Regions from separate parts of the Streptomyces sp. NPDC005302 genome, predicted to be linked through region 1. Evidence: riboswitches for the same ligand, from Rfam matches in the RefSeq annotation. Region 1 holds a riboswitch; each other region holds the start of a gene.

Region 1 (9,941 bases):
TCCCACAAGCACGGCTATGTGACCACCTCGGACTTCGTGCGGGGCCGGTTCGGCTCCAAGAGCCTGTCGCTGGCCGTGGCCGTCACCGGCATCCTCGCGACCATGCCGTACATCGCGCTCCAACTGGTCGGCATCCAGGCCGTCCTCGACGTGATGGGCGTGGGCGGCGGCGAGAACACCAACTGGTTCGTCAAGGACCTGCCGCTGCTCATCGCCTTCGGCGTGCTGGCCGCGTACACCTACTCCTCGGGTCTGCGGGCCCCCGCGCTGATCGCGTTCGTGAAGGACACCCTGATCTACATCGTGATCGCGGTGGCCATCATCTACATCCCGATCAAGCTCGGCGGCTTCGACGAGATCTTCAAGGCGGCGGGCGAGAAGTACACGGCGGCCGGGGCCGGCGGGGTCGTCCCGCCCGCGGCGGGCCAGTGGACCTACGCCACGCTCGCGCTGGGCTCGGCGCTGGCGCTGTTCATGTATCCGCACTCCATCACCGCGACGCTGTCCAGCCGCAGCCGCGAGGTGATCCGCCGCAACACGACCATCCTCCCCCTCTACTCGCTGATGCTGGGCCTGCTCGCCCTGCTCGGGTTCATGGCCATCGCGGCCGGCGTGAAGGTGCAGAACGGCCAGCTCGCCATCCCCCAGCTCTTCGAGACCATGTTCCCGGACTGGTTCGCGGGCGTGGCCTTCGCCGCCATCGGCATCGGGGCGCTGGTCCCGGCGGCCATCATGTCGATCGCGGCGGCGAACCTCTTCACCCGCAACATCTACAAGGACTTCATCAAGCCGGACGCGACACCGAAGGAGGAGACCCGGGTCTCCAAGATCGTCTCGCTCCTCGTGAAGGTGGGCGCGCTGGTCTTCGTCCTGACGATGGACAAGACCGTCGCGATCAACTTCCAGCTGCTGGGCGGCATCTGGATCCTCCAGACCTTCCCCGCGCTGGTCGGCGGCCTGTTCACCCGCTGGTTCCACCGCTGGGCGCTGCTGGGCGGCTGGGCGGTCGGCATGGTCTACGGGACGCTCGCCGCCTACGGGGTGGCCTCGCCGACCCAGAAGCACTTCGGCGGCAGCTCCAAGGAGATCCCCGGCATCGGGGAGATCGGCTACATCGGCCTCACGGCGTTCGTGATGAACGTGGTCGTCTCCGTCGTCCTCACCTTCGTCCTGCGGGCGCTCAAGGCGCCGGACGGCATCGACGAGACCTCTCCCGAGGACTACACCGTCGACGCGGGCGACCGCGGGGTGGAGACGGAGCTTCCGCCGGCCACGGCGGGCGCGAGCCACTAGGACACGCCCCGGGAACGGGGCGGCACGCGACGCACGGGCACGGGCCGCCGGAGACGACATCCGGCGGCCCGTCGCCGTGCCCGGGCGGGCCCGCCCGGAGGGGCGCGGGCAGCCGGGTGGACATGACCCGCCGGACGCGCGACCGCCGAGGACGACGGCGCGGGAGGCGCGATCCGGCGCCCGGCGGCATCCGGCCGCTCACCTACGAGTTGACGCTCCGCCACACTCCGTAGCGCTCTCCGACACCAGCGCGACACAACATGTGGGGGCGCTCCCTGGGGTCGGCACAAGATGTATGCTCATGCTCGCTGTCGTCGCAGGGGAATCCGGTGCGAATCCGGAACTGTCCCGCAACGGTGTACTTGTGCGTGTTCGTGTATTGGACGTGCCCGCACGCGTCTCAGTCCGAGGACCTGCCGACAGCGCGCCCCGGCCACCCGGCCCGGGTGCCGACGACGTCCGGGCCTCGCGGAATGGGCCGGTGGACGCGGTGCGCTGGCTGCCCAGAAGCGCTTCCGTGTGCCCCCGTGCTCCCCGAAAGGCCCCGTGCCGAGCGAGGGAGAGCCCCACGTGACCATCGCGCCAGCAGATCCGGCTTCAGTGACCGCGCACCAGGCCCCGGTGGAGACCGACGGTCCGGGAGCCGCGCTGCTGCGGACCCTGACCGACCTCACCGCCGACCTGACCGACGCCGACCCCGGCCGGGTCGCCGCCGCGGCACTGCGCGGCCGGTCCGCCCGTGCCGACGAGGCCGAGCTGCGCGAGCTGGCCACCGAGGCGGCCGCCGGTCTCATCTCCGAGGACCCGGTCTACTCCCGGCTCGCCGCGCGTCTGCTCACCATCAGCATCGCCGCGGAGGCCGCGTCCCAGGGCGTCACGACCTTCTCCGAGTCGGTCGCCGTCGGACACCGTGAGGGCCTGGTCGCCGACCGCACCGCCGAGTTCGTCCGGCTGCACACCGCGCGGCTCGACGCGCTGATCGACACGGAAGGCGACGACCGCTTCGGCTACTTCGGCCTGCGGACGCTGCACAGCCGCTACCTGCTCCGTCACCCCATCACCCGCAAGGTCGTCGAGACGCCCCAGCACTTCATGCTGCGGGTCGCCTCCGGTCTCGCCGAGGACGACACGGCCCAGGCCGTCGACGAGGTCTCCGCGCTCTACGGGCTCATGAGCCGGCTCGACTACCTCCCGTCCTCCCCCACGCTCTTCAACTCCGGTACGCGGCACCCCCAGATGTCGTCCTGCTACCTCCTCGACTCCCCGCTGGACGAGCTGGACTCCATCTACGACCGCTACCACCAGGTGGCACGGCTGTCGAAGCACGCCGGCGGCATCGGCCTGTCGTACTCCCGCATCCGGTCGCGCGGTTCGCTGATCCGCGGCACCAACGGGCACTCCAACGGCATCGTCCCGTTCCTCAAGACCCTCGACGCCTCGGTCGCCGCGGTGAACCAGGGCGGCCGGCGCAAGGGCGCGGCCGCGGTGTACCTGGAGACCTGGCACTCCGACATCGAGGAGTTCCTGGAGCTGCGCGACAACACCGGTGAGGACGCCCGGCGTACGCACAACCTGAACCTCGCGCACTGGATCCCGGACGAGTTCATGCGCCGGGTGAACGAGGACGGCGTCTGGTCGCTCTTCTCCCCCGCGGACGTGCCCGAGCTGGTCGACCTGTGGGGCGACGCGTTCGACGCCGCCTACCGCAAGGCCGAGGAGGCGGGTCTCGCGAGGAAGACCATCCCGGCCCGCGACCTGTACGGCCGGATGATGCGCACCCTCGCGCAGACCGGCAACGGCTGGATGACGTTCAAGGACGCCGCCAACCGCACCGCCAACCAGACGGCGGAGCCCGGGCACACCGTCCACTCCTCCAACCTGTGCACCGAGATCCTGGAGGTCACGGACGACGGGGAGACCGCGGTCTGCAACCTGGGCTCGGTCAACCTCGGCGCGTTCGTCGTCGGTGACGACATCGACTGGGAGCGGCTCGACGAGACCGTCCGCACGGCGGTCACCTTCCTCGACCGTGTCGTCGACATCAACTTCTACCCGACCGAACAGGCGGGGCGCTCCAACTCCCGCTGGCGCCCGGTCGGTCTGGGCGCGATGGGCCTGCAGGACGTCTTCTTCAAGCTGCGGCTGCCCTTCGACTCGCCGCAGGCGCGCGCCCTGTCCACCCGGATCGCCGAGCGCATCATGCTCGCCGCCTACGAGGCCTCCGCGGACCTCGCCGAGCGCAGCGGCCCGCTCCCTGCGTGGGACAAGACCCGTACCGCCCGCGGCGTGCTGCACCCGGACCACTTCGACGTCGAGCTGAACTGGCCGGAGCGCTGGGCGGCCCTGCGGCAGCGGATCGCCGAGGTCGGCATGCGCAACTCGCTGCTCCTCGCCATCGCGCCGACCGCCACCATCGCGTCCATCGCGGGCGTCTACGAGTGCATCGAGCCGCAGGTGTCGAACCTGTTCAAGCGCGAGACGCTCTCCGGCGAGTTCCTCCAGGTCAACTCCTACCTGGTGGCCGAGCTGAAGAAGCTCGGCGTGTGGGACGCGCAGACCCGTGAGGCGCTGCGCGAGTCCAGCGGCTCGGTGCAGGGCTTCACCTGGGTGCCGCAGGACGTGCGCGACCTGTACCGCACGGCGTGGGAGATCCCGCAGCGCGGACTGATCGACATGGCCGCCGCGCGGACCCCGTTCCTGGACCAGGCGCAGTCGCTGAACCTGTTCCTGGAGACACCGACCATCGGCAAGCTCTCCTCGATGTACTCCTACGCCTGGAAGTCGGGTCTGAAGACCACGTACTACCTGCGGTCCCGTCCCGCCACGCGCATCGCCCGCGCGGCCCAGGCCCAGGCGCGGCCCGAGAAGACCATCCCCGTCCAGCAGGTCGCCGACCCCGACGCCGTCGCCTGCTCCCTGGAAAACCCCGAGTCCTGCGAGGCCTGCCAGTAATGACCGACACGAACGACCAGAAGAACCTGCTCGACCCGGGCTTCGAACTCACCCTCCGTCCCATGCGCTACCCGGACTTCTACGAGCGCTACCGGGACGCGATCAAGAACACCTGGACCGTCGAGGAGGTCGACCTCCACTCGGACGTCGCCGACCTCGCGAAGCTGACGCCGGGTGAGCAGCACATGATCGGCCGGCTGGTCGCGTTCTTCGCGACGGGCGACTCGATCGTGTCGAACAACCTCGTGCTGACGCTGTACAAGCACATCAACTCCCCCGAGGCGCGGCTCTATCTGAGCCGTCAGCTGTTCGAGGAGGCCGTGCACGTCCAGTTCTATCTGACGCTGCTCGACACGTACCTGCCCGACCCCGCGGACCGCGCGGCGGCCTTCGACGCGGTCGAGAACATCCCGTCCATCCGCGAGAAGGCGCAGTTCTGCTTCAAGTGGATGGACTCGGTCGAGAAGATGGACCGGCTGGAGACGCAGGCCGACCGCCGCCGTTTCCTGCTGAACCTGATCTGCTTCGCCGCGTGCATCGAGGGCCTCTTCTTCTACGGTGCCTTCGCGTACGTCTACTGGTTCCGCAGCCGTGGTCTGCTGCACGGCCTGGCGACCGGAACCAACTGGGTGTTCCGCGACGAGACGATGCACATGAGCTTCGCCTTCGAGGTCGTCGACACCGTCCGCAAGGAGGAGCCGGAGCTCTTCGACGACAGGCTCCAGGAGCAGGTGACCGACATGCTGCGCGAGGCCGTCGAGGCCGAGCTGCAGTTCGGGCGCGACCTGTGCGGTGAGGGCCTGCCGGGCATGAACACCGACTCGATGCGCCAGTACCTGGAGTGCGTCGCCGACCAGCGCCTGCAGCGGCTGGGCTTCGCGCCGGTGTACGGCTCCGAGAACCCGTTCTCCTTCATGGAACTCCAGGGTGTCCAGGAGCTGACGAACTTCTTCGAGCGCCGTCCGTCGGCGTACCAGGTCGCGGTGGAGGGTTCGGTCGACCTCGACGAGGACTTCTGAGCGTTCGTCACCATCCGGACGCCGGAACGTCCTTGACGCTGGGGAGCCGGGTCGCCTGTGCGTGACCTGTGAGAGCCGGGCCGCCTGTGCGGCCCGGCTTTCGTCACGTGCTGCCCCCGGGCCGCCAATCCCCTTTCCAATCCCCGTCCATGGAGCGGCAAAGTTCTGCGGGCACGGCTGTTCGCAGGTCGTCGGGCCCGGCTACGTTCTGGCCGTCCCTCCGTGTCGCCAGGCAGCGGCACGACGGGACGACTTGATTGGCATGCCCATGACGTAACCCGCCGTAGCGCGGATCACATCGGAGCACCTCTCCGTGAACCGCGCTACGCGCGTCATGAGCCGCCCTTCAGAGCGCCGAGAACCCCCACTTCCGGCTGTGGCACCGCGCAGGACCCCACCCGGGCCCACGCGGCACCGGCCTCGAACCGATGGAGGCGACACCCCCATGCGTTCCCAAGCCCCGATACCCTCTGGCAGACCCGCCCGGAGCCTGCGAAGACTCCTCACCACGGCACTCCCCGCCCTCGCCCTCGGCCTCGCCGGGTTCGCGGCGGCCCCGCCGGCGGACGCGCAGCCCGCGCCGGCCCCCCTGACCTCGCACGCCACCCAGAACTCCAGGGCCCTCACCGACCCCGCCCGGCAGGCCGTCCACGCCACCGGAAAGGCCGGCCAGAAGGTCGCGACGAAGCACCTGTGCGCCGAGGCCGCCCGGCCCGGCACGATGTCCTGCTTCGCGCAGCGCAGGACCGACATCGCCCAGAAGCTCGCCGACGCCGTCTCCCCGGACGCGGCCGCCGCGGTGTCCGGCCTGAGCCCGGCCAACCTGCACAGCGCCTACAACCTGCCCTCGACCGGCGGCTCGGGTCTGACCGTCGCCGTCGTCGACGCGTACAACGACCCCAACGCCGCCGCCGACCTGGCCACCTACCGCACGCAGTTCGGCCTGTCCGCCTGCACGAAGGCCAACGGCTGCTTCAAGCAGGTCAGTCAGACCGGCTCGACCACCTCGCTGCCCACGAACGACACCGGCTGGGCGGGCGAGGAGGCGCTCGACATCGACATGGTCAGCGCCGTCTGCCCGAACTGCAACATCGTCCTGGTCGAGGCGAACTCGGCGAACGACACCGACCTCGGCACGGCGGAGAACGAAGCGGTCGCGCTCGGCGCGAAGTTCGTCTCCAACAGCTGGGGCGGCGCCGAGGCCTCCTCGCAGACGAGCGAGGACACCGCGTACTTCAAGCACCCGGGCGTCGCGATCACCGTCTCCTCGGGCGACGAGGCCTACGGCGCCGAGTACCCGGCGACCTCCCAGTACGTGACCGCCGTCGGCGGAACCGCGCTGACCACCTCCTCCGCCACCCGCGGCTGGAGCGAGTCGGTCTGGAAGACCAACAGCACCGAGGGCACCGGCTCCGGCTGCTCCGCGTACGACACCAAGCCGAGCTGGCAGACCGACACCGGCTGCTCGCGGCGCATGGAGTCCGACGTCTCCGCGGTCGCCGACCCCGCGACCGGCGTGGCCGTCTACGACACCTACGGCGGCTCCGGCTGGGCGGTCTACGGCGGCACCAGCGCCTCGTCCCCGATCATCGCGGGCGTCTACGCGCTGGCCGGCACCCCCGGCTCCGCCGATTACCCCGCGAAGTACCCCTACTCCCACACGTCGAGCCTCTACGACGTGACCAGCGGCAACAACGGCTCGTGCTCGCCCTCGTACTTCTGCACCGCGGGCACCGGCTACGACGGACCGACCGGCTGGGGCACCCCCAACGGCACGGCCGCCTTCACCGCGGGCACCACCACGGGCAACACGGTCACCGTCACCAGCCCGGGCAACCGGTCGACGGCCACGGGCAGTTCGGTGAGCCTGCAGATCGCGGCCACCGACAGTGCGGGCGCCGCCCTCACGTACAGCGCGACCGGCCTGCCGACCGGGCTGTCGATCAACGCCTCCACCGGGCTGGTCTCCGGCACCGCGAGCACCGCCGGCACCTACGCGGTCACGGTCACCGCGAAGGACGGCACGGGCGCCTCCGGTTCGGCCTCCTTCACCTGGACCGTGAGCACCTCCGGCGGCGGCACCTGCACCTCGGCGCAGCTGCTCGCCAACCCGGGCTTCGAGTCGGGCAGCACCTCGTGGACCGCGTCGAGCGGGGTCATCACGACCGACACCGGTGAGGCCGCGCACGGCGGCTCGTACAAGGCCTGGCTGGACGGCTACGGCTCCACCCACACCGACTCGCTGTCCCAGTCGGTGACCGTCCCCGCCGGCTGCAAGGCCACGCTCACCTTCTACCTGCACATCGACACGGCCGAGACCAGCACGAGCACGGCCTACGACAAGCTCACCGTCACCGCCGGCTCCACCACGCTGGCGACCTACTCCAACCTCAACAAGGCCACCGGCTACGCCCAGAAGACCTTCGACCTGTCCTCCTTCGCCGGCTCCACCGTCACGCTGAAGTTCAGCGGCGCCGAGGACTCCTCCCAGCAGACCAGCTTCGTCGTGGACGACACCGCCCTGACGACCGGCTGAGCACGGGCGAGGCCCCGGTCGCCGCGGCGGCCGGGGCCTCGTCGCGCGCCCCGGGGGCCCGATGGATCCTGATCCGCCGGTGGCACGTCCAACCCGCAAGGAGGCCACCCCATGCGTCGAACGACCCCCACCAGGACCATCGCCCTCACCGCACTGACCCTGCTCGTCGCGGCGGGCTGCGGAACGAAGGGCGGAAGCGAGGCGGGCGGAAGCGGCAGCGTGTCGCCGTCACCCGCTCCGTCGTCCCCGTCCCCGTCGTCCCCGTCCTCGCCCGCGTCCGTGCCGCCGTCCCCGTCCCCGTCCTCATCGTCGTCCTCGCCATCGCCTTCGTCCTCGTCCCGTCAGGACTGTGCGGCGGCGACGGGAGAACTCGGTGCGGCCGACACCGGCCACACCTACTGCCTGACGGCCGGGGACACGCTCCGCGTCACCCTGGACGGCACCACACCCCGGCCGTGGAAGCCCGTGAAGAGCGACGGCAGCGGTCTCGAACCGACCAACAGCGGCATCGTCCTCCAGGCCGGTGACGCGTCCGCCGCGTACCGGGCGGTCTCGGCCGGGACGGTCCGGCTGACCTCGTCCCGGCCGATGTGCCCGAGCGATCCGGGCCGGATCTCCTGCAAGGGACTTCAGGAGTGGACGGTCACGGTGGTCGTGACGAAGGCGTGAGGCCGCGGTGGCCGCCCGGCGTCCCTCAGGGCGCCGGCGGCCGCCCTGAGCTGACGGTCCACGCGCCGCTCGCGGGCCAGCCCGATCAGGGACGGGAGCGCCACGAGCGCGAAGATCCCGAGGACGACGAGGATTCCGACGAGGTTGTCCATCAGTGCGTTCATGGACATCAGTGTCCCGTCGGTGACTCCTTACCGTCAGTGGCAGAACTGCCGCACACCCTCGATTACTGCCACTTCCGGTGCACACTGGGGACCATGCTGAACAACGTGGCCGCCGTCCTGCTCGACGGCGTGCATCCCTTCGAACTCGGCGTCGTGTGCGAGGTGTTCGGCCTCGACCGCAGCGACGAGGGCCTGCCCGTCTACGAGTTCGCGGTCGTCTCCGCCGAGGGCCCGACCCTCGGCACCCACGTCCCCGGGTTCACGGTCTCCACGCCGTACGGCCTGGACCGGCTGGAGGAGGCCGACCTCGTCGTCGTCCCCGCCGGGGACACCTTCGCCGTCCGCGGCTACCCGCCCGAGCTGCTCGCGTCGCTGCGCCGGGCGGTGGACCGCGGGTCCCGGGTGCTCAGCGTGTGCTCGGGCGTCTTCGCGCTCGGCGCGGCCGGGCTGCTCGACGGCCGCCGCTGCGCGGTGCACTGGCAGCACGCCGACGAACTGGCCCGGCAGTATCCGCGGGCGGTCGTCGAACCGGACGTGCTGTACGTGGACGCGGACCCGGTGATCACCTCGGCCGGCACCGCCGCTGGGATCGACGCCTGTCTGCACATCGTCCGCAAGGAGCAGGGCACCGAGGTGGCCAACACCATCGCCCGCCGCATGGTGGTCCCGCCGCACCGGGACGGCGGCCAGGCCCAGTACATCGAGCGGCCCCTGCCCCGCTCGCGGTGCGACACGATCGGTGACGTGCTGGTGTGGATGCAGCGGCACCTCGACCTGGAGACGACCGTCGAACAGCTCGCCGCCCGCGCCCACATGGCGCCCCGCACGTTCGCGCGCCGCTTCCAGCAGGAGACCGGCACCACGCCCTACCGCTGGATCCTGAGCCAACGGGTGCTGCTGGCCCAGCGGTTGCTGGAGGCGTCGGACGAGACGATGGACGCGATCGCGAGCCGTACGGGATTCGGCACCGCCGCCGCCCTGCGCCATCAGTTCGTCCGGAGCCTGGGAACGACCCCGAACGCGTACCGGCGCACGTTCAGGGGCCCGGAGGCGGCCTGAACGTGCGCCAGGTGGACGTGCGGGTGGGTACGGTCCGGCCGTGGCCGGACGGGGGACCCGGCTAGCGCGGCTCGGCCTTCAGCCGCAGCTCGTGCGGCCGGAGGGTGATGCCGACGCGGGTCGCGTCGTTGGAGCCGGACACCTGCTCGAAGCGCCAGCGGGAGGCCACGGTCGCGGTGACGAGCGTGAGCTGCGCCATCGAGAAGTGGTCACTGGGGCACTTGCGGTTGCCGACGCTGAAGGGACGCA
Region 2 (9,941 bases), on a different contig from region 1:
GTCCGGCCGCCGCCCGCGGAAGGTTCCGCCCCCCCGCGACCACCCGGGGTACCCGGTCCCCGACCGCGCCCCGCACCCGCTCGGCGGGACCGGCTCCGCCGGCCGTCGCGGGCGCTGAGAAGATCGTCACCGAGCTGCGCTCTCCACCCGGCCCCGGAAGGAACGAACGAGATCATGCACGACATCGTGGCCAACGTCCCGACGGAGGTCCCCGGATGAACGGCACCGCGGAACACGCCGCCGAACCCTCCGTCCTGGTGCGCACCGAGGGACGGGCCGCCCACATCACCCTCAACCGGCCGAGGGCGCTGAACGCCCTGAACCACGAGATGGTGCACCTCGTCGACCGGGCCCTCACCGCCTGGGAACACGATCCGGCGGTCGAGACCGTCGTCATCACCGGAGCCGGAGAGCGGGGCCTGTGCGCGGGCGGGGACATCCGCGTCGTCCACGACGACGCGCGTGACGGGGACGGCAGCGCGTCCGCCGCGTTCTGGCGCGACGAGTACCACCTCAACGCCCGCATCGCCCGCTACCCCAAGCCGTACGTGGCCGTCATGGACGGCATCGTCATGGGCGGCGGCGTCGGCATCTCCGCGCACGGCAGCGTCCGGATCGTCACCGAGCGCTCGCGGATCGCCATGCCGGAGACCGGTATCGGTTTCGTGCCCGACGTCGGAGGCACTCACCTGCTGGCCCACGCCCCGGGCGAGCTGGGCACCCATCTCGCACTGACCGGCGCCTCGGGCACCGCCGGCGACGCTCTGCTGTGCGGCCTCGCCGACCACTTCGTCCCCTCCGCCGGCCTGCCCGCGTTCCTCGCCGAACTGGCGGACCGGCCCGTGCGGGAGGTCCTGGCCGGTCACACGCGGCAACCGCCCCACGCCGCGCTGACGGACTGCCGGGAATGGATCGACACCTGCTACGCGGCCGACACCGTGGAGGAGATCCTCCGACGCCTGGAGGCCTTCGGGGATCCCGCTGCCAAGGAGGCGGCGGAGACCCTGCTCAGCCGATCGCCCACCGCGCTGAAGGTCACCCTGGCCTCCCTGCGCCGTGCCCGTCGAGCGGGTCCGCTGGAAAGCGTCCTGAACCAGGAGTACCGCGTCTCGTGCGCGTTCCTGGCCGCTCCCGACCTGGTGGAAGGCGTCCGTGCGCAGATCATCGACAAGGACCGCGACCCGCACTGGACTCCGGCCACGCTCGCCGAGGTGACCGACGAGGACGTCGAGCGCTTCTTCGCCCCGCTCGGCGAACACGAACTCGGGCTCGCGGTGACCGGCATCGCCACGGAGGCGGGCGGAGCGGGCATGTGACGGCTCCGGCCGGACCGCGAGGCCGGGCGCGCCGTTGACACACCGTCACCGCGCACGGGTCACCTGGTGCGAGAGGAAGATCACGCCAGGTGGCGCGGTCTTGGCCATGTACTCGCCACGCGGTACGGTCGGTCCGATAACGATGACGTCAGGACGGAAGCCGGTGGGAAATCCGGCACGGTCGCGCCACTGTGAACGAGACGCTCCAGCACGCTGGACGCCTCGCAAGTCAGACCCGTAGACGTCATCCAGTGCACCACCGAGATGGGACGCGAACTCCCGAGGAGGTCCTGCCATGGCGCAGACCGTCGCCCAGCCGACAGCCACCACCCCCGTCGTACCCGCCAAGCTGCCGCTGAAGGCGATTGCTCCCTGGGCGGTCTTCTTCGGCATCCTGATGCTGGTCCTGCTCTACTTCGTCGGCGCGGAACAGGGCGCCACCGCCGTCGTCTCCGGCGAGAACGTCCATGAATGGGTGCACGACGCCCGCCACCTGCTCGGCTTCCCCTGCCACTGACGCGAGGGACAGAGCACACTCATGAACTCCGCAACGGTAAGAAACCTGCTCGTACGCGGCATGCTCGCCGGCCTCGCGGCCGGCGTGCTCGCGCTGGTGGTCGCCTACTTCCTCGGTGAACCGAGCGTCGACAGCGCCATCGGCTTCGAGGAGGCGCACGCACACGCCCACGAGCACGAGGTCGAACTCGTCTCCCGCAGCCTGCAGTCCACCGCCGGCCTGGCCACCGGTGTCCTGCTCTACGGCATCGCCTTCGGCGGCATCGCCGCGCTCGCCTACTGCTTCGCCCTCGGCCGCGTGGGCCGTTTCAGCGCGCGGGCGACCGCGTTGCTGCTGTCGGGCACCGCGCTGCTGGCGGTCTACGTCGTGCCGTTCCTGAAGTACCCGGCCAATCCGCCGTCGGTCGGCGACGCCGACACCATCGGCAAGCGGACCACCCTGTACTTCCTGATGATGGTCCTCAGCGTGCTGCTGGCCGTCGCCGCCACCCTCGTCGGCAAGCGGCTCGCCCCGAGGATCGGCACCTGGTACGCGACCGTCGCGGCGGTCGCCGCCTTCGCCGTCGTGATCGGCTTGGCCTACGAGTTCCTGCCCGTGATCAACGAGGTGCCCGCGGACTTCCCGGCCACCCTGTTGTGGCGGTTCCGGCTCTCGGCCCTAGCGATCCAGGCGGCTCTGTGGGGCGGATTCGGCCTGGTCTTCGGTGAGTTGGCCGAGCGCCTGCTGAACCCGAAGCCCGCAGCCGTCGGTTCGGGGCGGTCGGTGCCGGCCGCGAGCTGAGACCCCGGCAACGCCAAGGGCTCCCACACACGTGTGTGGGAGCCCTTCGCTTTGCGCGGGGCCTCGTTCGTCCGTCACAGCCGGTCGGCGCGAGGCGATCCGTATCGGTCAAAAGTGGACCACTGGTTCCTATTGAGTGGAATTTGGCATCTTCCCAGGTGAAGACCGGCAATGCTGGCTAGCGTTTCTCCCCTGGCTCGGCCGATGGCTTGTCGGCCCGTGATCCGTACGCCTGCCGTCGGAAGGAGCGGCCGCGAGACGGGTGGGCCCGCGAGGAACACCGGGGGTCGCGTCCCGTACCGACAGGCCAGGAGAACGGCGCATTGGAAAGTTCTGGACAGCGGATCGTCGACAGTCCGCGGGCGCGTTGGACCGTACCCGCCTCACCCGCGGTGGCTGTCGCTCGAAGAACTGCCGTGGCGGCGGCAGCCGGCGCCCTTGCAGTATCGATTCTGGGACTTGCCGGCTGGGTGTTCGAGGTGGGGGCCTTCAAGAGCTTCGTCTCACAACAGGCGGTCATGAAGCCCAACAGCGCGGTGTGCCTGCTGCTGTTGTCCCTCGGCCTCCACGGACTGGCCCACCCGCAGCCTGGGCCCCGGCTGCGGGCCGCCGTCGGCGTCTGCGCCGCGACGGCCGCCGTCATCGCGGGGACGACGCTTCTGGAATACGGACTCGGCCTCGACCTCGGAGTCGACCAACTGCTGTTCCTCGACCGGGGCGGCGCGCCCGTCGTGGTGCCTCCCGGGCGGATGGCCCTGAACACGGCCACGGGCATCGCCCTGGAGTCCCTGGCCCAGCTGGTCCTCCTCGCGAGCCGTCGTCGGGCGTCCGGCATCGCGCAGATCGTCTCGTTCGTGGTCGCGCTCATCGGCCTGCTGCGCCTCTACGGTTTCGTCAACGAGGTGTCCGAGCTCGAGCGCTTCGGTCAGTACACGGGAATGGCGCTGCCCACCGCGATCGCGTTGACGCTGCTCGGAATCGGCAGCTTCCTGGCGCGGCCCGGGGGCGGCCCGGCCCGGCTGGTCACACAGGACAGCACCACGGCGGTGCTGGGGCAACGCATGCTCGTGGTCACCCTGATGGTGGCCGGCACTCGGCTGGCTGGGGCTGAGAGGGCACGATCTCGGCTGGTACGGCACCCGGCTCGGCTTCACGCTGCTGGTCACCGGGAACATCGTCGTCACCGGGACCCTGGTCTTCCTGGCGCTGGCCACGGCGGACCGGCTGGAGCAGGGCCGCTCCCGCGCCGAGCGGGCCGTTCGGGCGTACGCGCAGCTGCGCACCGTCATGGACCACACCCCCGCGATCGTGTTCCTCCGAGATCTCCGCGGCCGCCACCTGGCCGCCAACAGCCAGTTCGAGCGGGTCTTCGGCAGCGGAGCCGGTCCGACGGCGGACCCCACGGAGTCCGGTCCGTTGCCCGGCCCCGTCGGCCACAGGGACCAGTTGGCCAGCGCGTCCCGGCGGGCCATCCAGTTCGAATCCACCTGGACGTCGGAGGAGGGAACCGCCCGCCGCTTTCTGACCAGCCTCTTTCCGGTGGCCGACGAAACGGGCGAGACCTACGCGGTGGGAGGCGTCTCCACCGACATCACCGAGCGTGCCGAGGCACAGCGCGAACAGGAACGCCTTCAGCAGCGGTTCCGAGCCCTGCTGGAAGCCGCACCCGACGCCGTCGTCATCGTCGACCGGTCGGGCAGCATCGTGCTGGTGAACGCTCAGACCGAGACGATGTTCGGCTACAGCCGCGACGAACTGCTCGGCCGGACCGTCGAGTTGCTCGTGCCGGAGCATCGGCATCGCGCCCACGTCGCCCACCGGACGGCCTTCGTCGACTCGCCCGTCGCCTCACCGCTGTGCGGAGGACCGAGGCTCCACGGACGGCGCAAGAACGGTGAGGAATTCCCCGTCGAGACGGCGCTGAACCCGCTGCGGACCGACGAGGGCGTGGTGGTGATCGCCTCCATCCGCGACGTCACGGCCCGCCGCCGCGCGGAGAGCCAGCTGATCGAACTCGCGGCCATGGTGGAGTCCTGCGAGGACGCCATGGTGTCGGTCGCGTCCGACCGGACCTTCACCTTCTGGAACGCGGCGGACCAGCGCATCTTCGGCTACCGGCCGGACGAGGCGATCGGCCGGAGTGCGGACATTCTGTTGCCCGTGGGCCGGGAGGACGAGACGGCCCAGCTCCTCCTACGGCTGCGTGACGGCGACAGGATCGACCACTTCGAGAGCGTCCGCAGGACGAAGGACGGCCGGTTGATCGATGTGGAACTCACGGTCTGGCCGACCGTGGACCACACCGGCACCGTGGTGGGCACCTCGGCCAGTATCCGGGACATCAGTGACCGCAAGCGACAGGAGGCGCGCCGCCGTCAGCAGTACGAACGGCAGCGCACGATCGCGTCCACGCTCCAGCGGGGTCTGATGACCCTGCCGCCCCAGCTCCCGGCGATTCCCACATCCGTCCGCTACCTTCCCTCGGTGCAGGGGGCGGGGATGGGAGGCGACTGGTTCGACCTGATTCCGCTGGCCCCGGGAAGGGTCGGCATCCTCGTCGGCGACGTCATGGGCCGAGGCCTCGAAGCGGCCGCGGTCATGGGCCAGTTGCGGCCCGCCGCGCACGCACTCGCCAAGGCCCGGCTGTCGCCCCAGGAGGTGATGCAGGCGCTGGACACGGTCGTCCAGGACCTGGCCGACCAGATCGTGACGTGCTGCTATCTCGTCGTCGACCTGGTGCGCAACGAGATCACGCTCTGTTCGGCGGGCCATCTCCCCCTTCTGCTGGTCACTCCCGACACGCAGGTGCGCCAGGTTCAGGCGCCCATCAGCGTTCCCCTCGGCGTCGGCGGTGTCCCCCACCGGCAGACCACGGTCGAGGTGCCGGCCGGCTCGGCGCTGGTCCTCTACACGGACGGTCTGGTCGAGTCGCACCACCACGACCTCGAGACCGGACTCAAGACGCTCGAGACCGAGCTGCAGGCCGGGTTCGCCGACAACCGCACCACCGAGGACATCGCCGACCATCTGGTGAGCACCTTCATCCCCGATCCGGCCGACCACGACGACGACGACGACGTCACGCTCCTCATCACGCGGCTGCCCGCGGCGACCGCCACCGTGGAACTCCCTCTCGACGCACGCGCGGCGGCCATCGGGCGGGACTTCCTCAGCAGTACCTGGCGCACGTGGCAGTGGGACCACCCCGACGAGACCGCCCGCCTCCTCGTGTCCGAACTCGTCACCAACGCCGTCCAGCACGGCCGGAGTCCGGTCAGCCTGCACATCCACCGGTCGGCGTGGGAACTCACGGTCGAAGTCACGGACGCGGGCGTTCTGCCGCCGAGGCTGCGCGCGCCGGCCGACGACGACGAGTCCGGCCGTGGCCTGCTCCTCGTCGACGCGCTAGCCGACCACTGGGGGACCCGGTCCGAGACGCACGGGAAGACCATCTGGTTCACTCTCCGGCTGCCCGCGCCGCCGTCCGCCGCGAAAGGGGTGTCGGCCGAGCCGCGGACCGAGTGCCCGGTGGAGGAGGAACGGACTCGCGCCGGTCACCGACCGGAGCGTTAGCGGTCCTCGCCGCGGAAGGTCCTGAGGATCCGCTCGGCGGCGAGGGTCGCCGTCAACGACCCCTCGCGCACCTGCCGTTCGAGGTCGGGGGCCAGCGCGCGGACCTCCGGGTCGGCGTGCAGCCGGCCGAGGAGCTCGTCGCGGACCATCGTCCAGGTCCAGTCGACCTGCTGGTCCCGGCGCTTGGCGGCGAGCCGCCCGGAGGACTCGAGCAGCGTGCGGTGCTGTTCCAGCCGGTCCCAGACGGTGTCCAGGCCCGCTCCCTCGCGGGCGCTGCAACTGAGGACGGGCGGCGTCCAGGCCGCGTCCCTGCCGTGCATCAGCCGCAGGGCGCCGGTCAGTTCACGTGCCGCCGACTGCGCGTCGCGGGTGTGCGGGCCGTCCGCCTTGTTGACGGCGATCACGTCGGCCAGTTCCAGGACACCCTTCTTGATGCCCTGCAACTGGTCCCCGGTGCGGGCCAGCGTCAGCAGCAGGAAGGAGTCGACCATGTTCGCGACGGCGGTCTCCGACTGGCCGACCCCGACCGTCTCCACGAGCACGATGTCGTACCCCGCCGCCTCCATCACCACGATCGACTCCCGGGTCGCCTTGGCGACCCCGCCGAGCGTTCCGGCCGTGGGGGAGGGGCGGATGAACGCGTCCGGATCCACCGCCAGCCGTTCCATCCGCGTCTTGTCGCCGAGGATCGAGCCGCCGGTACGGCTGGACGACGGGTCGACGGCGAGCACCGCGACCCGGTGTCCCAGCGAGGTCAGCATGGTGCCGAACGCGTCGATGAACGTCGACTTGCCGACCCCCGGAACCCCGCTGATCCCGATCCGCCGGGCCGTGCCGCTGTGCGGGAGCAGTTCGGTCAGCAACTCCTGTGCCAGCGCCCGGTGCTGGGGGCGGGTGGACTCCACGAGGGTGATGGCGCGGGCGATGAGCGCCCGCCGCCCCTCGAGCACGCCCTTGACATAGGTGTCGAGTCCGATCACAGCTCGTGCCCGAGGTCCGTCCCCAGCCGCCGGACGAGGTCGTGGGCCGCGTCCGGGATGACGGTCCCCGGCGGGAACACGGCCGCCGCGCCCATCTCCAGCAGCGTCGGAACGTCCTGCGGCGGGATCACCCCGCCGACCACGATCATGATGTCCTCGCGGCCCTCCGCAGCCAGCTCCTCGCGCAGCGCCGGAACCAGCGTGAGGTGCCCGGCGGCCAGTGACGAGACGCCCACGATGTGCACGTCCGCCTCCACCGCCTGGCGCGCCACCTCGGCGGGCGTCTGGAACAGCGGGCCGACGTCGACGTCGAAGCCGAGGTCGGCGAACGCGGTGGCGATGACCTTCTGGCCGCGGTCGTGACCGTCCTGGCCCATCTTGGCCACCAGTATGCGCGGACGGCGGCCCTCGGCCTCCTCGAACGCGTCCACCAGCGTGCGGGTGCGGTCCACGGACGGGGACTCCCCTGCTTCGTTGCGGTACACCCCGGAGATCGTACGGATCTGGCCCGCGTGCCGCCCGTACACCTTCTCCAGCGCGTCGGAGATCTCACCGACCGTCGCCTTGGCGCGTGCGGCGCTCACCGCCAGCTCCAGCAGGTTGCCCTCGCCACCGGCCGCGCGTGTCAGCGCGTCGAGCGCGTCCTGGCACGCGCCCTCGTCGCGCTCGGCCCGCAGCCGCCGCAGCTTCTCGATCTGCTGCGTGCGCACGGAGGAGTTGTCGACCTTGAGGACGTCGATCTTCTCGTCGGTCTCCACCCGGTACTTGTTGACGCCGATGACCGGCTGGCGGCCGGAGTCGATACGGGCCTGGGTACGGGCCGCCGCCTCCTCGATCCGGAGCTTGGGGATGCCGGCGTCGATGGCCTGCGCCATGCCGCCCGCTGCCTCGACCTCCTCGATGTGCTGCCAGGCCCGGCGCGCGAGGTCGTACGTCAGCTTCTCGATGTACGAGCTGCCGCCCCACGGGTCGATGACCCGGGTCGTGCCGGACTCCTGCTGGAGCAGCAACTGCGTGTTGCGGGCGATCCGCGCCGAGAAGTCGGTGGGCAGGGCCAGCGCCTCGTCCAGGGCGTTGGTGTGCAGCGACTGGGTGTGGCCCTGGGTGGCGGCCATGGCCTCCACGCACGTACGCGTCACGTTGTTGAACACGTCCTGCGCGGTCAGCGACCAGCCGGAGGTCTGCGAATGGGTGCGCAGGGAAAGGGACTTGGCGTTGTGCGGGTCGAACTGCCGCACCAGCTTCGCCCACAGCAGGCGCGCCGCCCGCAGCTTGGCGACCTCCATGAAGAAGTTCATGCCGATCGCCCAGAAGAAGGACAGCCGCGGCGCGAACGCGTCGACGTCGAGACCGGCCTCGCGGCCGGCCCGGATGTACTCCACACCGTCCGCGAGCGTGTACGCCAGTTCCAGGTCGGCCGTCGCGCCCGCCTCCTGGATGTGATACCCGGAGATCGAGATGGAGTTGTAGCGCGGCATCCGCTGCGAGGTGTAGGCGAAGATGTCGGAGATGATCCGCATCGACGGCTTCGGCGGATAGATGTAGGTGTTGCGGACCATGAACTCCTTGAGGATGTCGTTCTGGATGGTCCCGGCCAGCTTCTCGGGCGGTACGCCCTGTTCCTCGGCCGCCACGATGTACAGCGCGAGAACGGGCAGCACGGCGCCGTTCATCGTCATCGACACGGTCATCTTGTCCAGCGGGATGCCGTCGAAGAGCTGCCGCATGTCGTAGATGGAGTCGATGGCCACGCCCGCCATGCCGACGTCGCCCGTCACGCGCGGGTGGTCGCTGTCGTAGCCGCGGTGCGTGGGCAGGTCGAAGGCGATCGACAGGCCCTTCTGGCCGGCCGCGAGGTTGCGGCGGTAGAAGGCGTTGGACTCCTCGGCGGTGGAGAATCCCGCGTACTGGCGGATCGTCCAGGGCTGGTTGACGTACATCGTCGGGTACGGACCGCGCAGGTACGGCGCGACGCCCGGGTAGGTGTCGAGGAAGTCCAGGCCCTCGGTGTCCCGCCCGGTGTACAGCGGCTTGACCGCGATGCCCTCCGGGGTCTCCCAGAGCGCCTCGCCGCCCGTGGCCTTCGCCGCGGCGGCGCTCCACTCCTCGGCGGTGCCGTCGGCGACGGGTGTCCCCAGTTCGATCCCGGAGAAGTCGGGGATTCCCATCAGGACACTCCCATGCGGTCGAGCGTGGCGGAGAGGACGGCGACGGCGTCGCAGCCCGCGAAGACGTAGGAGTCGACACCCGGGTACTGCCCGGGACGGCCGGCGAGGAACACGTGCCGGGCTCCCGCCGCCGCGAGGGCCTCGGCCGTGCTCGCGGCCTGCTCCTCGTAGAGCGCGTCGCTGGAGCAGATGCAGGCCTCGGTGGCTCCGCTGTCCTCGAAGGCGCCGTCCGTGACCGGCTCGATGCCGCCGGCCTGGAAGAGGTTCGAGACGAAGGTGGACCGCGCGGAGTGAGCGGCGGCGGGGCCGATCGTGGCCAGGTAGACGCGGGGCCGGGAGCCGGTGGCGGCGAGGTGCGCGTCGGAGCGGGCCCGCAGTGTCTCGTACGCCTCGTCGCGCCTGACCCGGGGCAGGCCGCCGGACGGCGGGGCCGGGGCCGGTTCGCGTTCCAGCGGGCGCTCGGCGAGGTGAGGGAACTCGCTGACGCCGGTGATGGGTTCGCGCCGCTTGGTGAGCTTCGCCGAGCGCGCCGCCCAGGTCTCCGCCAGTTCGTCACCGAGCCGGCCCGAGCGCAACGCGGCCGCCTGGCCGCCGTCCTGCTCGATCG
Region 3 (9,941 bases), on a different contig from region 1:
GATCTGCAGGATCTGCACGCGGTTCGCGGAGTCCAGTGCGCTGACCGGCTCGTCGAGGATGACGAGCCGCGGCTCGGTGACCAACGCCCGTGCCACCGCCACGCGTTGACGCTGGCCGCCGGACAGCTCGCCGGGGAGGCGGTCGAGCAGGTCCTCGGAGAGGCGGACCCGGGAGAGGAACGCGCGCACCCGGCGCGCGGCCTCGTCACGGGACACGCCCGCGACGAGCAGCGGTTCGGCGAGCGAGGTCTCGACCGTGAGGTCCGGGTCGAGGCTGCGCAGGGGGTCCTGGAAGACGTACTGGACGACACCGCGGCGGCGCAGGGCGCGCCACTGGCGGGGGCTGTGGGAGGTGACGTCCTCGCCGTCGACGCTGACGGTCCCGCCGGAGGCGCGCACCAGGCCCAGTACCGTCCGCGCCAGGGTGGACTTGCCCGAGCCCGTCTCTCCGATGATGCCGACGGTCTCACCCGGTGTGACGTCGAGGGTGACGCCGTGCAGGGCGCGGCGGCGCCGCCTGCGCAGCCCGTAGTGGACCTCCAGGTCCCTGACCGAGAGGACGGGGTTCGTGGTCGCCCCGGAGGCGGCGGCCGCGACGGACGGCTCGGTGGTGAGGGCGTCGGTGGTGCTCATGCGTCCTCCCCGGGCGCGAGGAACGTGTCGAGCCCGTACTGCTCGTGTTCGGCGATCAGCAGCCGGGTGTAGGGGTGCCGCGGGTGGTGGAGAACGTCGTGGGTCGGACCCTGCTCGACCACCTCGCCCTGGCGCATGACGAGGACCTCGTCGCACAACTGGGCCACCACGGCGAGGTCGTGGGAGACCACGACGAGGGCCAGTCCGGTCCGTTCGCGCAGGTCGGCCAGCAGGTCGAGGATCTCGGCCTGGACCGTCACGTCGAGCGCGGTGGTCGCCTCGTCGGCGATGAGGATCCTCGGTCCCGCGGCGATCGCCGCCGCGATGAGGACCCGCTGGAGCATGCCGCCGGACAACTCGTGCGGGTACTGGCCGTGCACCAGCTCCGGGTCGCGCAGGTGGACCGTGCGCAGCAGTTCCACGGCCCGGCGGTGCGCGGCCCGCCGCTTCAGCCCGTTCTTGACCCGGACGACCTCGGCGATCTGCGCGCCCACCCGGATCGACGGGTTGAGGTACGACGCGGGGTCCTGGAAGACCGCGCTGATCGTCGCACCGCGCAGCTTCGTCCACCGGGCCGCGGAGAGACCGGCGATGTCGGCGCCGTCGATCTCCACCGACCCGCCGGTGATCTCGAAGTGGGTGGGCAGGATGCCCAGGGCGGCACGGCAGGTGAGGGTCTTTCCGCTGCCGGACTCGCCGACGATGCCGACGGCCCTGCCGGGGGTGAGCGTGAAGCTCACGCCGTGCACGATCTCCCGGTCGCCGGCCAGGTCGCCGATGTGGACGTCGCGCACGGACAGTACGGGAGCGGGCAGTTCGGCCGGGTGGGCCGGACCGGGGCCGGCGATCTCCTCGGCCACGGGCAGGAGCTTCTCGGACAGGGCGGTCATCGCACACCTCCTACGGGGGCGGGTTCGGCCTCGCGGCGGCGGTTCGCGCGGGCCTTGCGGTTGTTGACCAGCGCGCGGCCCGCTTCGCCGGAGACATCGCGGATCGCGTCGGCGAGGAGGTTGCAGGCCCAGACGGTGACCATGATCAGCAGAGCCGGTACGACCGGCGCCCACGGCTGGTGACTGAGGTAGCCGAGGTCCGAGGCGAGCAGCCCGCCCCAGGTGGGCGCTGGCGGCTGGACGCCGATGCCGAGGAAGGTCAGGCTCGACACGATGACGAACCCGACCCCGATGGTCTGGGCGAGGGCGACCGCGATGGGCGGCAGGACCTTGGCCCAGACGTGACGCCGTACCACCCAGCCGACGGAGGCACCGGAGATGAGCGCCGCCTCGACGTACGGGGAGCGGGCGACGGAGAGGGTCGCGGCGCGGGCCACCCGGTAGAACAGCGGGGAGACCAGCGCGCCGGTGACCAGCATCGCCTGGGTGAGGCCGTTGCCGAGCAGCGCGATCACGGCGACGGCGAACAGGAGGAACGGCAGGGCGACGAGGGTGTCGGCGAGCCGGAGGGTGATCCACTCGAAGGCCCGGCCGAGGTAGACCGAGAGGATGCCCGGGACGGCGCCGATGGTGAGTGCCGTGAGGGCGACCTCCAGGGCGCCGAGGACGCTGACGCGTGATCCGTCGAGGAGCCGGCTGAGTACGTCGCGGCCGAGGTAGTCGGTCCCCAGCCAGTGGGCACCCGAGGCGGCGGCGAGGGTGTGGTCGCTGGTCGCCAGGGGGTTCTGCGGGGCCAGCAGCGGCCCGAGCAGAGCCAGCAGGGCGACCGCCACGAGAACGGCCACGGCGATCCGGCCGGAGGCGAGGGCGAGGACGCGGCGCACCATGGTCACACCCCCCGCTGCGAGGCCGGCGTGACGCGCGCCAGCACCAGGTTGACGATGAGGTTGAAGGCGACGACCAGGACGATCGACACCACGAGGACGCCCTGCACGGCCGGTACGTCGCCGGCCTGCGCGGAGTCGTTGGCGAACCGTCCGAAGCCCTGCAGTCCGAAGATCCACTCCGTCACGACGGAGGCACCGACGAGGGCGGGGAACTTCAGGCCGAGCGTGGCGAGCGCCGGCCCGAGACCGTTGCGCAGCACATGGCCGAAGAAGATCCGGCGCGGACTCAGGCCCCGGACCACGGCCCCCGTCACGTAGTTCTCGCGGTAGGCGGCGATGAGACTGGTGCGCAGCTGGCGGGCGACGTCGGCGACGACGTCGAAACTGAGCGCGATCGCGGGCAGGGTGATGTGGGCGAGCCACGGCCCGAACCCCTGCTCCTCCGGCACGTATCCGGCGGACGGGAGCAGGTGCAGTCCCACCGCGAAGACCGCGACCAGCACGATCCCGACGACGAAGGCCGGCATCACCGAGATGACGGTGACGAATCCGGTGATCGCCCGGTCCACCCACGTGGTGCGGCGCAGCGCCGCGAGTGTGCCGAGGGCGAATCCGGCGACCACGCCGATGAGCAGGGCGAAGGTCGCCACCGACAGGCTCACGCCCAGGCCGAGTCCGATGAGGGTCGAGATGTCGGCGCCGTTGGTCCAGCTCGTTCCGAGCTGTCCGTGCAGGACGCCGCCGAACCAGTCCGCGTACTGGACCAGGAACGGCCGGTCGAGGCCCCACTGGGCCTCGACCCGGGCGACCGCCTCGGGCGTCGCCTCCTCGCCGAGCTGGATGCGCGCCGGGCTGAGGCCGCTCAGCGACCGCAGCGCGAACGTCACGAACGTCGCGACGAGGAAGACGGGCACGAAGATCGCGATCGACCGGGCGAGGGTGGCCAGGACCCGGAACAGGGTGTGCCGTGTCCTGGCCGCGGCGGCGGGAAGACGGACGTCGGGCGGGGCCGGTGCCTCCGTCGTCGTCATGGGGTGCCTCCTCTCTGTGGTGGACGGAGGGTCAGTTGCCGGAGATGGTCACGCCGGTCCAGTCGATGTGGGCCGGGTTCTTCGGCAGGCCCGAGATGGACTTGCTCTTGGCGATGAGGTTGGGCGAGGAGTACGTGAAGACGAGCGCCTTGCTCTCGAGCCCCGCCCGGGTCGCCGCCTGGAGGACCTTCGTGTAGTCGGGCGAGTCGAGCGGCGTCTGCCGCACCTTGGCGATGGCAGCCTCGAACCCGGCGGGCTCGTAGGGGGTGCTGAGGTTGAGCGGGCCGTCCGGGCCGAAGTGCGCGGTGAGGGTCTGCGCGGCGGAGTCACGTCCTGTCGTTCCGTACAGCGAGAACGTCAGGTCCTTCGCGAAGAACGGGGTGGCCCAGTTCTTGTCGATCTTGATGGTGACCTTGATGCCGACCTTCGCCAACTGCGCCTGGACGATCTCGGCCTGCGGGTCCTCCGCCGGGATGACCAGGTTCAGCTTGATGTCCCCGGCCTGGTAACCGGCCTCGGCCAGAAGCTTCTTCGACTTCGCCGGGTCGTACGCGTAGGCGTTCTCGGACTGGGGGTCGAAGGCCACGTACCCCTTGGGGAAGGGCTGGTTGGTCACCGAGCCGTAGCCGAACGTCAGCTTGTCGACGAACTCCTGACGGTTGACCGCGTACCGCACCGCGTCGACGACCTTGTCGTTGTCGAACGGGGCCTTGTTCACGTTGAGGCTGATGTTGGACGCGTTGAAGCCGGGCTGCACGAACACGTCGAGGCCGGCCTTCTTGGCCGCGTCGGCCTGACTGGGCGTGATGTCGGCGAAGTTGTAGACGCCGGTCTGGAGTCCGGAGACGACGGTGGAGGCGTCGGGCGCTGAGGTCAGCTCGACGTTGTCGATGTGGATGTTCTTGGCATCCCAGTAATCGGGGTTCTTCTTCAGGACCGCTTTCGTGCCCGGGACGAGCTGACTGACGATGAACGGACCCGCGCCGACCGGGTTCTGGTCCAGTTTGCCGGGTGAGGCGGACGCCTTGGGGCTGGCGATCTGCAGGACGCGCTCACCGAGCAGCTGGGGTATCTGGTAGTCGACCTGGCTGAGCCGGATCACCGCGTCCAGCCCCTTGGCCTCCACGGACTTGATGGAGGTCAGGTCGCCGAAGAGGGCCGAGTTCTTCTGCTTCTTGGCCCGTTCGATCGCCGCCTTCACCGCGGCACCGTCGACCGGCGTGCCGTCGCTGAACTTCAGCCCGGGGCGCAGGTGGAAGGTGATCACATCACCCTCGGCGTTGTACTCCCAGCTCTTGGCGAGATCCGGGACGGCCTTCCCGTTCTTGTCGGTGCGGGTCAACGAGGCGTAGACGAGAGCGAGTTCGCGGAACTGCGCACCGCTGCCGCCGACGACCGGGTCCCAGTGGGCGGGAAAGTAGGAGGAGGTCCACTTCAGCGCGGCCGAGCCGCCGCCGGCCGATGCCGCCTCGCCGCCGCAGGCGCTGAGCGCCGGGACGAGCACGGCGGCGAGGGCGGTCCCCAGGGCCGCGGCACGGAGCCGGCCGGGCCGCCGGGCGGAGCGGAGGCCGGTCGCGGGGCTTTCGGGCGTGAGTCGTCCGGACATCTGTTTGTTCTTTCTGCGAGGGCTCCCGTCGGTGCCGGGCACCGGAGCGGGAGCGAGGACGGCGCGCCCCTCGCGGGCACCGCGCGGCCCGGACGGGCATGCCGGCGTGGCTTCGGTGCGCACGCTGGCATGCCGCGCTCAGGGCGTGAGGCGACGGCGGATCGCGAAAGGGGCGGCCGGAAGGCCGAGGGAGGGAGAACGACGAGGCGCTGCGGGGGCGGCGCGCGATGACGGGCGTCGGGCGGCGAACCGGTGGAAGACCGGTGCCGGTGCCGAGGAGAGCGGCGTCAGGCGCCTGGGGGCCGCGGTGGGCGGGCGGTCAGCGACAGAGAGCGCTGCAGGTGCGCCGCAGGTCCACGTAGCGGCACTCCACGCCGGGATGCGTCGTGAGCATGGGCACATCCTGGGGGCCGCGCTCGGCGGCTGTCAATGGACACCAATTGGTGTCTCATTGGGCGGGACGGCCTCTGACCGCTGATCAGAAGCCTGTCAGGACGCCGAGGGAGGGCCCGCAACGAGGGCGGGGTGCACCGCGGCCTCGTCCGGATGCAGCCACAGGGGGCCGTTGCCGGTGTCGACGCGGACCGCCTGAGCCGGGGGCCACGGCCCGTCGGCCAGCAGGTTGCCCTCCGGGCCGGTCAGACTCCGGTACCGGGCGAGCGCCTCCTCGGGAGTCCGCGGTACGGAGTCCGTCGACGATTCCGGGCTCAACTCGTGGACGGCGGCGGCGTATTGCTCGTACGGCCGCCAGCCCGGTACGACGCGGAACGCCGCCGGCGTACGGATCAGCAGGGTCGGCAGCGCATACCGGTGACCCCCGTCCGCGGTCTCCTTCGCGGCGCCGGGGTGCGGCGATCCGCCGGGCACGGACAGCGCCTCGCGCACCGGACGGCGTGCCTCGGCGTGGTCGGCGCGCACCGCGTCCAGCACCTCGGCCGAGGCGGCGTCGGCGGCCAGCCGCTCCTGGTCCAGGCCCGGCACGCCTCGTACCGCCGACAGCGCGAGCGGCGCGGTGTCCGCCGGTTCGCCGAGGACGAAGACGCTCTCCCGCAGCCGCCGCAGCACCCGGTCGGCCACCTCGGTGCCTTGTCGCTCGGCGGCCTTGGCGACCAGCGAGGACGGCCACGAACTCGCCGCGACCCGGCTCAGCCGAGCGGGCCCCGGGGCTCCCGTGTGCGCGCCGACCTCCTCGACGTAGCGCGCGTACCAGGCGGTCTCCGCCGCCGGATCGGGCGCCGGGTCGTCGTCGTGGTCGAAGAGCAGGCAGTACACGCGGCGCCAGCGGACGTGGCCCGCGAGCCCGGCGCGCAGCCGGCGGAACACCGGCTCCGAACCCCAGGCCCACGGACACAGCGGGTCCGTGTACTCGACCACCTCGACCCCGGGGTGCCGGACGGCCTCTGCCCCGGCGGCGGGCGCGGCCGTCACGCGGCTCCCTTGTGGCTGAGCCGTTCGGCCGGCCGGGCGGGCAGCAGCGCGGACAGGGTCGTCCCGCCGAGCACCGCCGCGGCGTCCGCCTCGATCTGCCGCCACACGCCGGGCAGCCCGGCGGCGGGACCGGGGTAGTCCAGTCCGGCCAGCGGCTCGCCCCGCAGGGTGATCAGCTCGCCGTCCACGGCGCGTACGACGTCCAGCAGGGTGACTTCGCCGGCCGGCCGGCCGAGCCAGTAGCCGCCCTCGCAGCCACGCTGACTGCGCACCAGCCCCGCCCTGCGCAGCTCGCCGACGACGGACTTCAGGAACCGGAACGGGATCTGCTGCGAGGAGGCGATGGCCTCGCAGGTGAGCGGTCTGGCGGGTTCGCGGGCGAGCTCCAGCAGCGCCCGGGTGGCGTAGTCCGCCTTCGCGGAGATATGCATGCGGCCATGATGCCCGACAGGGCGCCCGGCACGGGCGCTTCCACCGCTTCCACACCTACATTGCGGGAACATTGCCGCAGGTGAAGGACAATGGACACCTCTTGACATCCTTTTCCGGACGGCTCTAGCGTCGCCCCACATGAGCCAGCCGCTGACGACCCCCGGTGAAGGTTTCCACCCCCATCTCACGGATCGTGCGGGGCCGTCGCCGTCCCCCCTGCGCACCCGCCTGCACCACATCCGCGCCGACGCGCTCGACGGCGACACGGCGCAGAGCGGCGGCATGCGCCGCTTCGCGGCCGTCAGCGGCACCACGGTGGGATCCGAGAAGCTGTGGATGGGCCAGACCCACGTCGCCCCCTCGACCTCGTCCTCCGACCATCACCACGGCGCCTCCGAGACGGCCATCTACGTCGTGAGCGGACACCCGGAGTTCGTGTTCCTCGACGACGCGGGCCCGCAGCCCGAGGAGATCCGGCTGCGCACCTCGCCCGGTGACTACATCTTCGTGCCCCCGTTCGTGCCGCACCGCGAGGAGAACCCGGACCCGGCGGACGAGGCCGTCGTCGTCATCGCCCGCAGCACGCAGGAGGCGATCGTGGTCAACCTGCCGGAGCTGTACGTGCTGCGCACCGAGGAAGAGGCCTGACAGAAGGCGTCCGTCACACCGGACCGTCCGTCCGCGCGCCCCCGCGCGGTCCGGTCCGGCACCGACGGCGCTGAAGCGCGGAGAGTCCCGCCTGTTACGCTCGCCGAGCCTCCCGTGGGGGAAGTCCGGTGAGAGTCCGGCGCTGACCCGCAACGGTGTGCGTGCAGACCTGATGGTCCGTCACGCGAGTCCGATCGCCCACGGGGAGCACGCGACCCGTTGACTGCTCGCCGTGGAATGCGACAGGGGACCGCACGGCCGGCGCGCCGTACGGGCTGTTCACCTGTTTCGGTTCACCAGGCGGCCCCAGGCGAAGGACCGCCCCGTGCGCACCACCACGACTCCGATACCCCGACCCGGCCGGACCCGGGGCGAAGTCCGCGGCCGGCTGCCCCTGACGCCGCTCCTCGGCTGCCTCGCGGTCGTGCTCCTGCTGTCCCTCGCCTGCGGCGTCGCCCTGGGCGCGACCGGGATCGGGACGACCACCGTCCTGCGCCTCCTGTGGGCCGGTGCCACCGGCGGGACGGTGCACGCCTCAGACGCCGCCGCCTACACCATCGTCTCGGAGATCCGGCTCCCACGGGTCGTGCTCGGCGCGGTCGTCGGAGCGGGGCTCGCGACAGTCGGTGTGGCCGTGCAGGCCATGGTCCGCAACGCCCTGGCCGACCCCTTCGTCCTGGGCATCTCCTCCGGCGCGGCGGTGGGCGCCAACGCCGTCATCCTGCTCGGCGCGTTCGCCGGGCTGGGCGTGTGGGCACTGTCGGTGTCGGCGTTCGCCTCCGCCCTCGCGGCCATGGTCCTGGTCTACGCGGTGGCACGGTCTCCGCACGGCCTCACCCCGCTGCGGCTGATCCTCACCGGGACCGCGCTGGCCTACGGCTTCGAGGCGCTCACCACGCTCATGGTGTTCGGGGCCGCACGCGGCGAGGCGGCACGGTCGGCGATGATGTGGCTGCTCGGCAGCCTGGGCGGTGCGACCTGGGCCCAACTACCCGTCGCCGCGGTGACCGTGGCGGTCGGCTGGGCATGGCTCAGGCTCCGGGCCGAGTCGCTCAACGCCCTCGCCATGGGAGACGAGACGTCCGCCGCTCTCGGCGTCCGACCGGCCCGGCTGCGCGGGGAGTTGTTCCTCGTCACGGCCGCGGTGACCGGCACCGTGGTCGCCGTCAGCGGCGCCGTCGGGTTCGTCGGACTGATGGTGCCGCACGTCGTACGGATGCTGGTGGGCGCGGACCACCGGCGGGTGCTCGCCGTCGCACCGTTGGCCGGCGCGGTGCTGCTCGTGTGGGCCGACGTGCTCTCCCGCCTGCTCCTCGCCCCCGCCGAGCTGCCGGTCGGTGTGATCACCGCCGTGGTCGGCGTGCCCGCCTTCCTGCTGCTCATGCGGCGCGGCGGCTACGCGTTCGGTGGGCACTGATGCGCCTCGACATCGAGGGACTCTCCGCCGACGCGGGCACGGAACGGCTCCTCCACGACATCCGGCTCGTCGCGGACAGCGGGGCGTTCGTCGGACTCGTCGGCCCCAACGGCAGCGGGAAGTCGACCCTGTTGAGGTGCGTCTACCGCGCGCTGCGGCCCGCCGGGGGAGTGGTCCGGCTGAACGGCGAGGACCTGCACGCCATGGATGCGCGGGCAGCCGCCCGAGTGTTGGCGGCTCTCCCCCAGGAGTCCTCGGCCGAGTTCGACTTCACGGTCGCCGAGGTGGTCGGGATGGGCCGGCTCCCGCACCGGAACCGTACGGCAGCCGACGACCGGGCGATCTGCGCCGGCGCCATGGACCGCACGGGCGTCGCCCATCTCGCCGACCGCGGATTCCTCGCCCTGTCCGGCGGTGAGAAGCAGCGCGTCCTCCTCGCCCGCGCACTCGCCCAGCGCCCCCGGGTCCTCGTCCTGGACGAACCCACCAACCACCTGGACATAGCCCACCAGTTGGACGTCCTCGCACTGGTCCGCGACAGCGGCCCGACGGTGCTGGCGGCGCTCCACGACCTGAACCTCGCCGCCGCGCACTGCGACGTCCTGTACGTCATCGCGGACGGCCGGATCGTCGCGTCGGGGCGGCCGCTGGACGTCCTGCGACCCGAGCTGCTGGCCGAGGTGTTCGGCGTCCGCGCCCATCCCGTACGGCATCCGGTCACCGGCGCCGTGCAGCTCCTCTTCGACCTCCTTCCGACCACCTCCTGAGGAACACCCATGCGCCGACCGTTCACCGCCGCCCTCTGTCTCGCCGCCACCGTCGCGGCATCCGGCTGCGGCGCGCACGTCGAGACCTCCGACGACGCCGGGTCCTCGGCCGTCACCCTCACCAACTGCGGCCGCAAGATCACCTACGACCGGGTTCCGCGTCGCGTGGTCACCAACGACGTCGGCATCACCGAGATCATGT

What was found. Region 1 has a riboswitch for cobalamin ahead of ABZT74_RS11785 (ribonucleoside-diphosphate reductase subunit alpha). Riboswitches for the same ligand answer to the same signal wherever they lie in the genome.
Region 2: another riboswitch for cobalamin. It lies ahead of ABZT74_RS17315 (CbtB-domain containing protein); the one in region 1 lies ahead of ABZT74_RS11785 (ribonucleoside-diphosphate reductase subunit alpha).
Region 3: another riboswitch for cobalamin. It lies ahead of ABZT74_RS17335 (iron ABC transporter permease); the one in region 1 lies ahead of ABZT74_RS11785 (ribonucleoside-diphosphate reductase subunit alpha).

Annotation. Positions count from the first base shown of each region.
Region 1 covers NZ_JBEXGN010000006.1:242,340-252,280, forward strand. The annotation lists gene mctP (monocarboxylate uptake permease MctP) at 1-1,293, shown strand, start outside; cobalamin riboswitch at 1,559-1,729, shown strand; gene ABZT74_RS11785 (ribonucleoside-diphosphate reductase subunit alpha) at 1,864-4,245, shown strand; gene ABZT74_RS11790 (ribonucleotide-diphosphate reductase subunit beta) at 4,245-5,264, shown strand; gene ABZT74_RS11795 (putative Ig domain-containing protein) at 5,710-7,800, shown strand; gene ABZT74_RS11800 (hypothetical protein) at 7,912-8,469, shown strand; gene ABZT74_RS11805 (hypothetical protein) at 8,430-8,633, opposite strand; gene ABZT74_RS11810 (helix-turn-helix domain-containing protein) at 8,727-9,692, shown strand; gene ABZT74_RS11815 (cytochrome P450) at 9,754-9,941, opposite strand, start outside.
Region 2 covers NZ_JBEXGN010000010.1:115,991-125,931, reverse strand. The annotation lists gene ABZT74_RS17320 (enoyl-CoA hydratase/isomerase family protein) at 216-1,316, shown strand; cobalamin riboswitch at 1,425-1,571, shown strand; gene ABZT74_RS17315 (CbtB-domain containing protein) at 1,612-1,833, shown strand; gene ABZT74_RS17310 (CbtA family protein) at 1,855-2,613, shown strand; gene ABZT74_RS17305 (hypothetical protein) at 3,117-3,779, opposite strand; gene ABZT74_RS17300 (PAS domain S-box protein) at 3,715-6,186, shown strand; gene meaB (methylmalonyl Co-A mutase-associated GTPase MeaB) at 6,183-7,166, opposite strand; gene scpA (methylmalonyl-CoA mutase) at 7,163-9,334, opposite strand; gene ABZT74_RS17285 (methylmalonyl-CoA mutase family protein) at 9,334-9,941, opposite strand, start outside.
Region 3 covers NZ_JBEXGN010000010.1:126,750-136,690, reverse strand. The annotation lists gene ABZT74_RS17375 (ABC transporter ATP-binding protein) at 1-633, opposite strand, end outside; gene ABZT74_RS17370 (ABC transporter ATP-binding protein) at 630-1,523, opposite strand; gene ABZT74_RS17365 (ABC transporter permease) at 1,520-2,410, opposite strand; gene ABZT74_RS17360 (ABC transporter permease) at 2,413-3,441, opposite strand; gene ABZT74_RS17355 (ABC transporter substrate-binding protein) at 3,473-5,047, opposite strand; gene ABZT74_RS17350 (DsbA family protein) at 5,537-6,475, opposite strand; gene ABZT74_RS17345 (Rrf2 family transcriptional regulator) at 6,472-6,906, opposite strand; gene ABZT74_RS17340 (cupin domain-containing protein) at 7,046-7,555, shown strand; cobalamin riboswitch at 7,630-7,776, shown strand; gene ABZT74_RS17335 (iron ABC transporter permease) at 7,902-8,972, shown strand; gene ABZT74_RS17330 (ABC transporter ATP-binding protein) at 8,972-9,739, shown strand; gene ABZT74_RS17325 (ABC transporter substrate-binding protein) at 9,749-9,941, shown strand, end outside.